DNA from 3 places in the Streptomyces sp. NPDC057963 genome. Region 2 is predicted to be linked to each of the others. Evidence: riboswitches for the same ligand, from Rfam matches in the RefSeq annotation. Region 2 holds a riboswitch; each other region holds the start of a gene.
What was found. A riboswitch is a leader RNA that binds a small molecule or an ion and turns the genes downstream of it on or off. The one in region 2 is predicted to bind thiamine pyrophosphate.

Region 1 (3,204 bases), on a different contig from region 2:
CGAACTGCGCCTCGTCGTTGGCGTCGGCGATCGAGCCGGGGCGCAGACCGTCGCCCAGCGAGTACGTCACGTCGTAGCCGGCGAGGATCTCGCAGAGCTCCTCGAAGTGCTCGTACAGGAACGACTCCTTGTGGTGCGCCAGGCACCACGCGGCCATGATCGAGCCGCCGCGGGAGACGATGCCGGTCTTGCGGCGAGCGGTCAGCGGGACGTACGGCAGGCGCACGCCGGCGTGGACCGTCATGTAGTCGACGCCCTGCTCGGCCTGCTCGATGACGGTGTCCTTGTAGATCTCCCAGGTCAGCTCCTCGGCCCGGCCGTCGACCTTTTCGAGGGCCTGGTAGAGGGGAACGGTGCCGATCGGCACGGGGGAGTTGCGGAGAACCCACTCACGGGTGGTGTGAATGTTGCGTCCGGTGGAAAGGTCCATGACCGTGTCGGCGCCCCACCGCGTCGCCCACGTCATCTTCTCCACCTCCTCCTCGATGGAGGACGTCACCGCGGAGTTGCCGATGTTGGCATTGACCTTCACCAGGAACCGCTTCCCGATGATCATCGGTTCGATCTCGGGGTGGTTGACGTTGGCCGGCAGCACGGCCCGGCCGGCCGCGATCTCCTCGCGCACCACCTCGGGCCCGACGTTCTCCCGGATCGCCACGTACTCCATCTCCGGGGTGATCTCGCCCCGGCGGGCGTACGCGAGCTGGGTCACCGGCTGCCCGTCCCGACTGCGGCGGGGCAGCCGCGGCCGGCCGGGGAAGACGGCGTCGAGGTTGCGCAGCCCGCCACGCGGCGAGGTGTGCCTGAGCCCGTCGTCCTCGGGGCGGGCGGGGCGGCCCGGGTACTCCTCGGTGTCGCCGCGCGCGATGATCCAGTTCTCCCGCAGCGGTGCGAGTCCGCGACGGACATCGGTCTCCGTGGTGGGGTCGGTGTACGGCCCCGACGTGTCGTACAGCGTCACGTCCTTGCCGTTGGTGAGGTGCACCTGACGGACCGGCACCCGGAGGTCCGGGCGTGAACCCCGGACATATCCCTTGTGCCAGCCGATGGACTTCCCGGCCTCGTCGCTCTGGTTCGAGGCAGGCGTGCGTGCGTCCGATGTGGTCATGAGACCTACTCCCTACGCCGGCATTACCCGGTAACAGGTTCGGCGGTCGGCGCAGCCTGTCCCGTACAGGTGTACGGATATCAGCGCCCTCTCAGCCCGGTGCTCCGAGCTCCCGCGTGTGCAAAGGTTCCTCCACGCTAGCGCCCCGTCCGGCGCGATGAACAGAGGGCCCTTCCCTTCTTGCGATGATCGGCCGGTGACGTCCCCCCATATCGACCCCGACCCGCAGGGCCATCAGCACGGCCACTCACACAGTCATGGTCCTGCCGCGCCCGTCTCCAAGCATCTGCGCAAGGTGATCGCGGCCGTACTCATCCCGTTCGCCGCCGCGGTCGTCGTCGGCCTGGCGGTGCTCTGGCCGGGCGGTGCGCCACCGCACGAGCGGACCGGTGTCGGTTTCGACCGGCAGACCCAGCAGGGAAAGGTGGTGAACGTCGACAAGGTGGACTGCAAGGAAGTGAACGCCGCCCAGATGCCCACCAGCGGCGAGACCACCCCGCCGTCGGGAAGCGGGCCGGGGCTGTGCGAGAAGGCCACCGTCGAGGTGACGACCGGTCACGACAAGGGCCGGACCTTCGTCGAGATCGTCCAGCCCGATGCACCGCGTCAGTTGCGCAAGGGGCAGGGCGTGGTCGTGGCCTACGCGCCCGACGCGCCCCATGACCTGCAGTACTCGGTGACGGATGTGAACCGGAAGTTCCCGATGACACTGCTGGCCGGGATCTTCGCCCTGGTCGTGGTCACGGTGGGCAGGATGCGCGGGGTGATGGCACTGATCGCGCTCGCCGTGTCGTTCGCCGTGCTGACCCTGTTCATCCTCCCGGCCATCCTCCAGGGTTCGAATCCCCTGCTCGTCGCGGTGATCGGGGCCAGTGCGATCATGCTGACCGCGCTCTACATGTGCCACGGCCTGACCGCCCGCACCTCGGTCGCGGTGATCGGCACACTAATCTCGCTCCTGCTGATCGGACTGCTCGGATCGCTCTTCATCGGCTGGGCGAGCCTGACCGGCAACACCGACGACAGCACCGGCCTCATCCACGGCCTGTACCCGCACATCGACATGAGCGGCCTGCTGCTGGCCGGTGTCATCATCGGTTCGCTCGGGGTACTCGACGACGTGACGGTCACCCAGACATCGGCGGTCTGGGAGCTGCACCAGGCGAACCCGACGATGGGCGCGCGGGGGCTCTACCGAGCGGCGATCAGGATCGGACGCGACCACATCGCCTCGGTCGTCAACACGCTGGTGCTCGCCTACGCGGGCGCCGCGCTGCCGCTGCTGCTGCTGTTCTCGATCGCCCAGAGCAGCGTGGGGACGGTGGCCAACAGCGAACTGGTGGCGGAAGAGATCGTGCGGACGCTGGTCGGCTCGATCGGACTGGTCGCCTCGGTGCCGGTGACGACAGTGCTCGCCGCGCTGGTCGTCTCCGCGGACCGCACAGGGCTCGGCGCGGAAGCCGGAGCTCCTGCACCCGTACGGACCGGGAGAGGCCGCCGTCGCAGGACGAAGCCTTGAACGCCCCCGTACGGAGAGCGATTCACCCGTTCGGCAGGTGTCGCGTTCGACCGGCGGGCCGGTCTGCGACGCCGTGCTCTTCAGCCGGCGTTCTGCTCCTCGGCGAGGATCCGGCCCAGGGCCTCCTCCAGGTTGCCCTCGAAGTCACCCAGCGTGCATTCCTGCCCGAGCGGCACGAGTTTGTCCGTCCGGTCGAGAAAGGCCACGAGCGGCGCCGTACCGGCCCTGAAGAGGGCGCGGTCCTCGCCCACCTGAAGCCGGATGTGTACATCGGAAAGCCCCTCGGGCTCGGTGGGCCCAATGTGCACATCGCCGTCGCCACTGGGACTGTTGAGGCCGTCGAGCAGCAGCTCACGGCCGAATGCCCAGGTGACGGGGGCGTCGCCGGGCAGATGGAAGGTCATCCGGATCGCATATGGATCGCACACTTCATACCGGAGCTCCACCGGGATCCGGAAAGAGAGCTCCTCCGAAACGAGGAAGCTCATCATGACCTCAGCTTGAACCGACTCGCGCATCGTTCAACCCCGCAGTAGATGAATCTGGCCAGGAATGATCCCCCGTGGCCCTATTGACG
Region 2 (3,204 bases):
AGGGCGATTCACCGCCCTGACCTGGGCATTTGCGAGTGAGGGTCCGTTGTCCACAGGGCGGCGGGCCCTCGCTGCTTTGTCTGCGACACTGGATGAACCATGCCTAAGCCCGGAGAACTCACTTTCGTCGCGCCCCGCGGAGCCAAGAAGCCGCCGCGGCACCTCGCCGACCTCACGCCCGCCGAGCGCAAGGAAGCCGTCGTCGCGATCGGCGAGAAGCCGTTCCGCGCCCAGCAGCTCTCGCAGCACTACTTCGCTCGGTATGCGCACGACCCGGCCGAGTGGACCAACATCCCGGCCGCTTCGCGGGACGGGCTCGCCGAGGCGATGTTCCCCGACCTGATGTCGGTGGTCCGTCACATCAGCTGCGACGACGACACCACCCGCAAGACGCTGTGGAAGCTGCACGACGGGACGCTCGTCGAATCCGTCCTGATGCGCTACCCGGAGCGGGTGACGATGTGCATCTCGTCGCAGGCGGGGTGCGGGATGAACTGCCCGTTCTGCGCCACGGGGCAGGCCGGTCTCGACCGCAATCTGTCGACCGCCGAGATCGTCCACCAGATCGTGGACGGCATGCGGGCGCTGCGCGACGGAGAGGTCCCGGGAGGCCCGGCGCGCCTCTCCAACATCGTCTTCATGGGCATGGGCGAGCCGCTCGCCAACTACAAGCGGGTGGTCGGCGCGATCCGCCGGCTCACCGATCCGGAGCCGGACGGGCTGGGGCTTTCGCAGCGGGGGATCACCGTCTCCACCGTCGGCTTGGTGCCCGCGATGCTCCGCTTCGCCGACGAGGGGTTCAAGTGCCGTCTCGCCGTCTCGCTGCACGCACCGGACGACGAGCTGCGCGACACACTCGTCCCCGTGAACACGCGGTGGAAGGTGCGCGAGGTGCTGGACGCCGCGTGGGAGTACGCGGAGAAGTCCGGCCGCCGGATCTCCATCGAGTACGCGCTGATCCGGGACATCAACGACCAGGCATGGCGTGGTGACCGGCTCGGCCGGCTCCTCAAGGGCAAGCGGGTGCATGTCAACCTGATCCCGCTGAACCCGACCCCCGGGTCCAAGTGGACGGCCTCGCGGCCCGAGGACGAGAAGGCCTTCGTCGAGGCGATCGCGGCACACGGGGTGCCGGTGACCGTGCGGGACACCCGAGGCCAGGAGATCGACGGTGCCTGCGGTCAGTTGGCGGCAGCCGAGCGCTGAGGCCGGAACGGCCCGTGTAACCTGGGCCTGAAATCAACTTCATATAAATCAACTTCATATTCCGACAGGGGAGCGCCACAGCGCTGAGAGTGCGGCACCGAGAACAGGTCGGCCGCAGACCCTCTGAACCTCGCCCGGGTCATTCCGGGTAGGAAGTTCGGTCATCAACTCATGCTGTTGCGCCCTGCCCGCTTTTCGCGGGCGGGGCCGCGTCTCTTCCTGGCCAAAACCCAGGAGGAATCCACAATGAGCACCACGCGCAGAACCACGCAGCTCGCGGCGACGGCCGTCGCCGCCGCGCTCGGCGTCACGGCACTGGCCGGATGCGGGAGTTCCGATACGTCGGACTCCGGTTCCGGCGGCACGAAGAGCTCCGGCTCGAAGACCGTGACGCTCGTCAGCCATGACTCCTTCAACGTCTCCAAGGACGTGCTGAAGGAGTTCACCGAGCAGACCGGCTACACCGTCAAGGTGCTGAAGAGCGGCGACGCGGGTGTCGCGCTCAACCAGGAGATCCTGACCAAGGGATCACCGCGCGGTGACGTGTTCTTCGGTGTCGACAACACCCTGCTTTCCCGCGCCCTCGACAGTGGCCTCTTCACGCCGTACGAGGCGAAGGGCATCGACCGGGTGGCGGCCGGCACCCGACTCGACGCCGAGCACCGGGTCACCCCGATCGACACCGGCGACATCTGCGTCAACTACGACAAGGAGTACTTCGCGGCGAAGAAACTCGCGCCGCCGCGGACCTTCGACGACCTGGCGAAGCCCGCGTACAAGAACCTCCTCGTCACCGAGAACGCCGGGACCTCCTCGCCCGGCCTCGGCTTCCTTCTCGGCACCGTCGCCACCTACGGCGAGAAGGGCTACCAGGACTACTGGAAGCAGCTGAAGGACAACGGCGTCAAGGTCGTCGACGGCTGGGAGCAGGCGTACAACGAGGAGTTCTCCGGTTCCGCGGGCGGCAAGAAGGCCAAGGCCGACCGGCCGCTCGTCGTGTCGTACGCCTCCAGCCCACCCGTCGAGGTGCTCTACGCGAAGCCGCAGCCGGCCGAGGCACCGACCGGGGTCGCCACCGGGACCTGCTTCCGCCAGATCGAGTTCGCGGGCCTGCTGAACGGTGCGAAGAACGAGGCGGGGGGCAAGGCCCTGCTGGACTTCCTGATCAGCAAGAGGTTCCAGGAGGACATGCCGCTCAACATGTTCGTGAACCCGGTCGACGAGAGCGCGAAACTGCCGGAACTCTTCACGAAGTTCGGCGCGACGGTCGGCACACCGGCGACCGTCGCCCCCGACAAGATCTCCAAGAACCGTGAGCAGTGGGTCCAGTCGTGGTCCTCGCTCGTAGTGAAGTAACGCGGACCCCCGTACGCGGAACGGACGCGGGCGGGAAGGGCGCGCCCGAGGAGGGGCCGCGGGGGGAGGAGCCGCGCGCCCGCTTCGGGCACGCGGACTTCGCGCGCGCGAAGGCGCGGCGCGGGAGTGCGGTGCGGCTCGGCCTGATGGCCGTGCCCGTCGCGTTCTTCGCGCTGTTCTTCGCCTACCCCGTCACCGCGATCGTCGGCCGCGGGCTGAAGGCGGACGGCGTCTGGCAGTTCGGCCGGGTCGTCGAGGTGCTGACCCGGCCGGACATCCGCGACGTCCTCTGGTTCACGACCTGGCAGGCGCTCGCCTCGACCTCGCTGACCCTGCTGATCGCGCTGCCCGGCGCCTATGTCTTCGCCCGCTTCGACTTCCCCGGCAAGCAGCTGCTGCGGGCGGTCGTCACCGTGCCGTTCGTCCTGCCGACCGTCGTCGTCGGGACGGCCTTCCTGGCGCTGCTGGGACGCGGCGGGTTCCTCGACGAACTCTGGGGCGTACGCCTCGACACCACCGTCTGGGCGATTCTGCTCGCCCATGTCTTCTTCAACTACGCAGTGGTCGTACGGACCGTGGGCGGGCTGTGGTCACAACTCGACCCGCGGCAGGAGGAGGCCGCGCGGGTGCTGGGCGCCGGGC
Region 3 (3,204 bases), on a different contig from region 2:
CGCGCGCCGGATCGAGGCGGGCGCCCGCCTCGATGAGCCTGCGCCCCTGCGCCAGGTCGCGCGGCCGGCCGACGGCGAGGACCGCGACCAGGACGCCGTCGCGCAGCCAGCACACCGACCAGGTGGGGCCGGTGGGCCCGCCGCGCCACAGCAGGGTGTCGGCGCCCCCGTGGTGGCCCGCGTACTGCACGAACCGGTCGAACTGCTCGGACCAGAAGTACGGCACGGGGTCGTACGTCCGCGGTGCCGGGTCACCGCCGGCCACGGCGGAGATGATGTTGGCGGCGGCGGTCCGGGGGCCCTGGAGGGCGTTGTCCCAGTGGTGGACGAGAAGGCGTTCGCCGTACCGGGCGGAGGGGAACGAGGCGCAGTCGCCGACCGCGTACACATCGGGCTGCGAGGTGCGCAGCGCACCGTCGGCGGTCACCGATCCGTCGGCGCCGAGCGCGATGCCGGAGCCGGCCAGCCAGCCGGTGGCGGGCCGTGCGCCGATTCCGACGACGACCGCTCCGGCCGGGATCTCGCGGCCGTCCGCGAGGACCACCCGGTTCGGTTCGATGCGGGCGACCCGGGCTCCGGTGAGGAGTTCGGCGCCGATCTCGGCGTACCAGGCGGTCATCGGGGCGGCGACCTCGGCCGGCATCGCGCCCGCGAGGGGCTGCTCGGCGGCCTCGACTACGGTGACCGCGCAGCCCGCGGCGCGGGCCGCGGTGGCGAACTCGGCGCCGATCCAGCCCGCTCCGACGACCACGACGCCGTGCTGCTCGTCGAGGACGGGGCGCAGTCGTGCCACGTCGTCGAGGGTGCGCAGCAGATGGACGCCGGGAAGGCCCTCGGAGCCGGGCAGGACGACCGGTTCGGCACCGGTCGCGATCACCAGGAAGTCGTAGGGCACGGGACCCGACGGGGTGTCCAGCTCATGCGCGCCGGGCCGGACACCGGTGACTTCGCGCCCCAGTCGCAGATCGATGTCCAGCGCCTCGAAGTCGATGTCGAACGCGGAGCCCTCGGCCTTGCCGAGCAGTACCGCCTTGGACAGCGGGGGCCGGTCGTAGGGCTGGTGCGGTTCGGCGCCGAGCAGGACGACAGGGCCGGTGAAGCCCTGTTCCCGCAGGGCCACCGCCGTCTGTACGCCGGCCATGCCCGCGCCGACGACGACGACGCGACGCCCTGCCGACGGGTCGGGCCGCTGCGCCCCGTCAGGCTGCTCCGACTGCTGCTGCTCGCTCACCCGTACACCATAAGCACCTGACGATTCATCAGGGTAGGGGGATCTCTTCCACGGTGCGCGTTCCGCTTCCCTCCTGCGACTCCCGCTCCCCTCGCTCCGCCGGCCGGACCCGGCCGTCCACGAGAGCGGCAACGGTGCAGACGCAGTGGCCGGAGGATGTCGTTCCGTCCCGCTGCGGCTGGACGGAGGGGGCACCCCCATGCCTTGAGGCCATGAGGGAGGAAGTCGAGCGAGCGAACGGGCCACCGGTCCTGCTCCCTTACTGGCTCCGGGGAACGAGGTTTAGGGTGGCCCACGTAAAAGACTCGCGGGAGCCCGGACGCACCGGGCTGAGAGGGAGGCTGGGGCGGCCTCCGACCGTACGAACCTGATCCGGGTCATGCCGGCGAAGGGAGGGGCTGGACGCCCATGCGTTCTTCTCGGAACAAAGACGGATCCGACGTCCTGGTCGTCGGGGGCGGGATCATCGGTCTGGTGACCGCCTGGCGGGCCGCGCAGCGCGGACTGCGCACCGCGGTCGCCGATCCCGAACCGGGCGGCGGAGCCGCCCAAGTGGCGGCCGGCATGCTGGCCGCCGTCACCGAACTCCACTACGGCGAACAGATGCTGCTGGGCCTCAATGTCGCCTCGGCCGCGCGCTATCCGGCCTTCGCGGCCGAACTTGAGGCGGCGAGCGGTCAGGAGACCGGCTTCCGCGCCTGCGGCACCCTGGCCGTCGCGCTGGACTCCGACGACCGTGCCCATCTGCGGGAACTGCACGCCCTGCAGCAGCGTTCGGGCCTGGAGTCGGAGTGGCTCGGCGGCCGCGACTGCCGCCGTCTGGAGCCCATGCTCGCGCCCGGTGTCCGCGGCGGTCTGCGGGTCGACGGCGACCACCAGATCGATCCGCGCCGACTGGCCGCCGCACTGCTGACCGCCTGCGAGCGGGCCGGGGTGGTCTTCCACCGCGGCTGGGTGGAGCGCCTGGCTGTCGTACGCGACCGGGCCGCCGGAGCCGTGCTCGCCGGTGGTACGCAGCTCGGCGCCGACCAGGTCGTACTCGCCGCGGGCAGTCTCAGCGGCCGGCTCCCGGGGCTGCCGGACGAGGCCGTGCCGCCGGTCCGGCCGGTGAAGGGGCAGGTGCTGCGGCTGACCGTGCCCGCACCGTACGCACCCTTCCTCACCCGGACGGTCCGGGCCGTGGTGCGGGGCAGTCATGTCTATCTCGTCCCGCGGGAGAACGGCGAACTGGTCGTCGGCGCCACCAGCGAGGAGATGGGCTGGGACACCACCGTCACCGCGGGCGGTGTCTACGAGCTGCTGCGGGACGCCCACGAGCTGGTGCCCGGCATCACCGAGCTGCCGCTCACCGAGACCCGGGCCGGCCTGCGCCCCGCCTCCCCCGACAACGCCCCGCTGCTCGGCCCCACCACCCTGCCCGGCCTCCACCTGGCCACCGGCCACCATCGCAACGGGGTGCTGCTCACCCCCGTCACCGGAGACGCCATGGCCGCGCTGCTGGCCGACGGCGAACTGCCCGAGGTGGCCCGCCCCTTCACTCCGCACCGCTTCCCGCCCGCCGCCCCCGTACGTCAGGAGCAGCCCGCATGACCGAGCCCGCACCGCTCTCCGAGCCCGGCTCTCCCTCTCCCTCCCCCTCTCCTTCCCCCTCTCCTTCTCCTTCTCCTTCTTCCGCCGAATCCGCGCCCCTCTCCGTGTCCGTGAACGGCGAGGTGCGCCTCCTCCCCGCGGGCACCACCCTCGGCGCCCTCGTCGCCACTCTGACCGCCGCGCGCTCCGGAGTCGCCGCCGCCGTCAACGAGACCGTCGTCCCGCGCGGCCGGTGGTCCACCGCCGCGCTCGGTGACGGTGACCGCGTCGAGGTCCTGACCGCGGTCCAGGGAGGCTGACGGTGTCCGACGACCTCTTCACCCTCGGCGACACCTCCTTCGGCTCCCGGCTGATCATGGGGACCGGCGGGGCGCCCAGCCTCG

Region 1: it holds a riboswitch for thiamine pyrophosphate, as region 2 does, so the genes downstream of both, thiC (phosphomethylpyrimidine synthase ThiC) here and ACFVT1_RS38300 (thiamine ABC transporter substrate binding subunit) in region 2, are expected to answer to the same signal.
Region 3: it holds a riboswitch for thiamine pyrophosphate, as region 2 does, so the genes downstream of both, thiO (glycine oxidase ThiO) here and ACFVT1_RS38300 (thiamine ABC transporter substrate binding subunit) in region 2, are expected to answer to the same signal.

Annotation. Positions count from the first base shown of each region.
Region 1 covers NZ_JBHVPX010000002.1:187,206-190,409, forward strand. Annotated here, with positions in the region: gene thiC (phosphomethylpyrimidine synthase ThiC) at 1-1,108, opposite strand, end outside; TPP riboswitch at 1,101-1,234, opposite strand; gene ACFVT1_RS04565 (YibE/F family protein) at 1,305-2,627, shown strand; gene ACFVT1_RS04570 (SsgA family sporulation/cell division regulator) at 2,708-3,145, opposite strand.
Region 2 covers NZ_JBHVPX010000036.1:10,168-13,371, forward strand. Annotated here, with positions in the region: gene rlmN (23S rRNA (adenine(2503)-C(2))-methyltransferase RlmN) at 100-1,206, shown strand; TPP riboswitch at 1,263-1,379, shown strand; gene ACFVT1_RS38300 (thiamine ABC transporter substrate binding subunit) at 1,453-2,562, shown strand; gene ACFVT1_RS38305 (ABC transporter permease) at 2,709-3,204, shown strand, end outside.
Region 3 covers NZ_JBHVPX010000008.1:176,297-179,500, reverse strand. Annotated here, with positions in the region: gene ACFVT1_RS20560 (NAD(P)/FAD-dependent oxidoreductase) at 1-1,231, opposite strand, end outside; TPP riboswitch at 1,529-1,642, shown strand; gene thiO (glycine oxidase ThiO) at 1,640-2,821, shown strand; gene thiS (sulfur carrier protein ThiS) at 2,818-3,120, shown strand; gene ACFVT1_RS20545 (thiazole synthase) at 3,123-3,204, shown strand, end outside.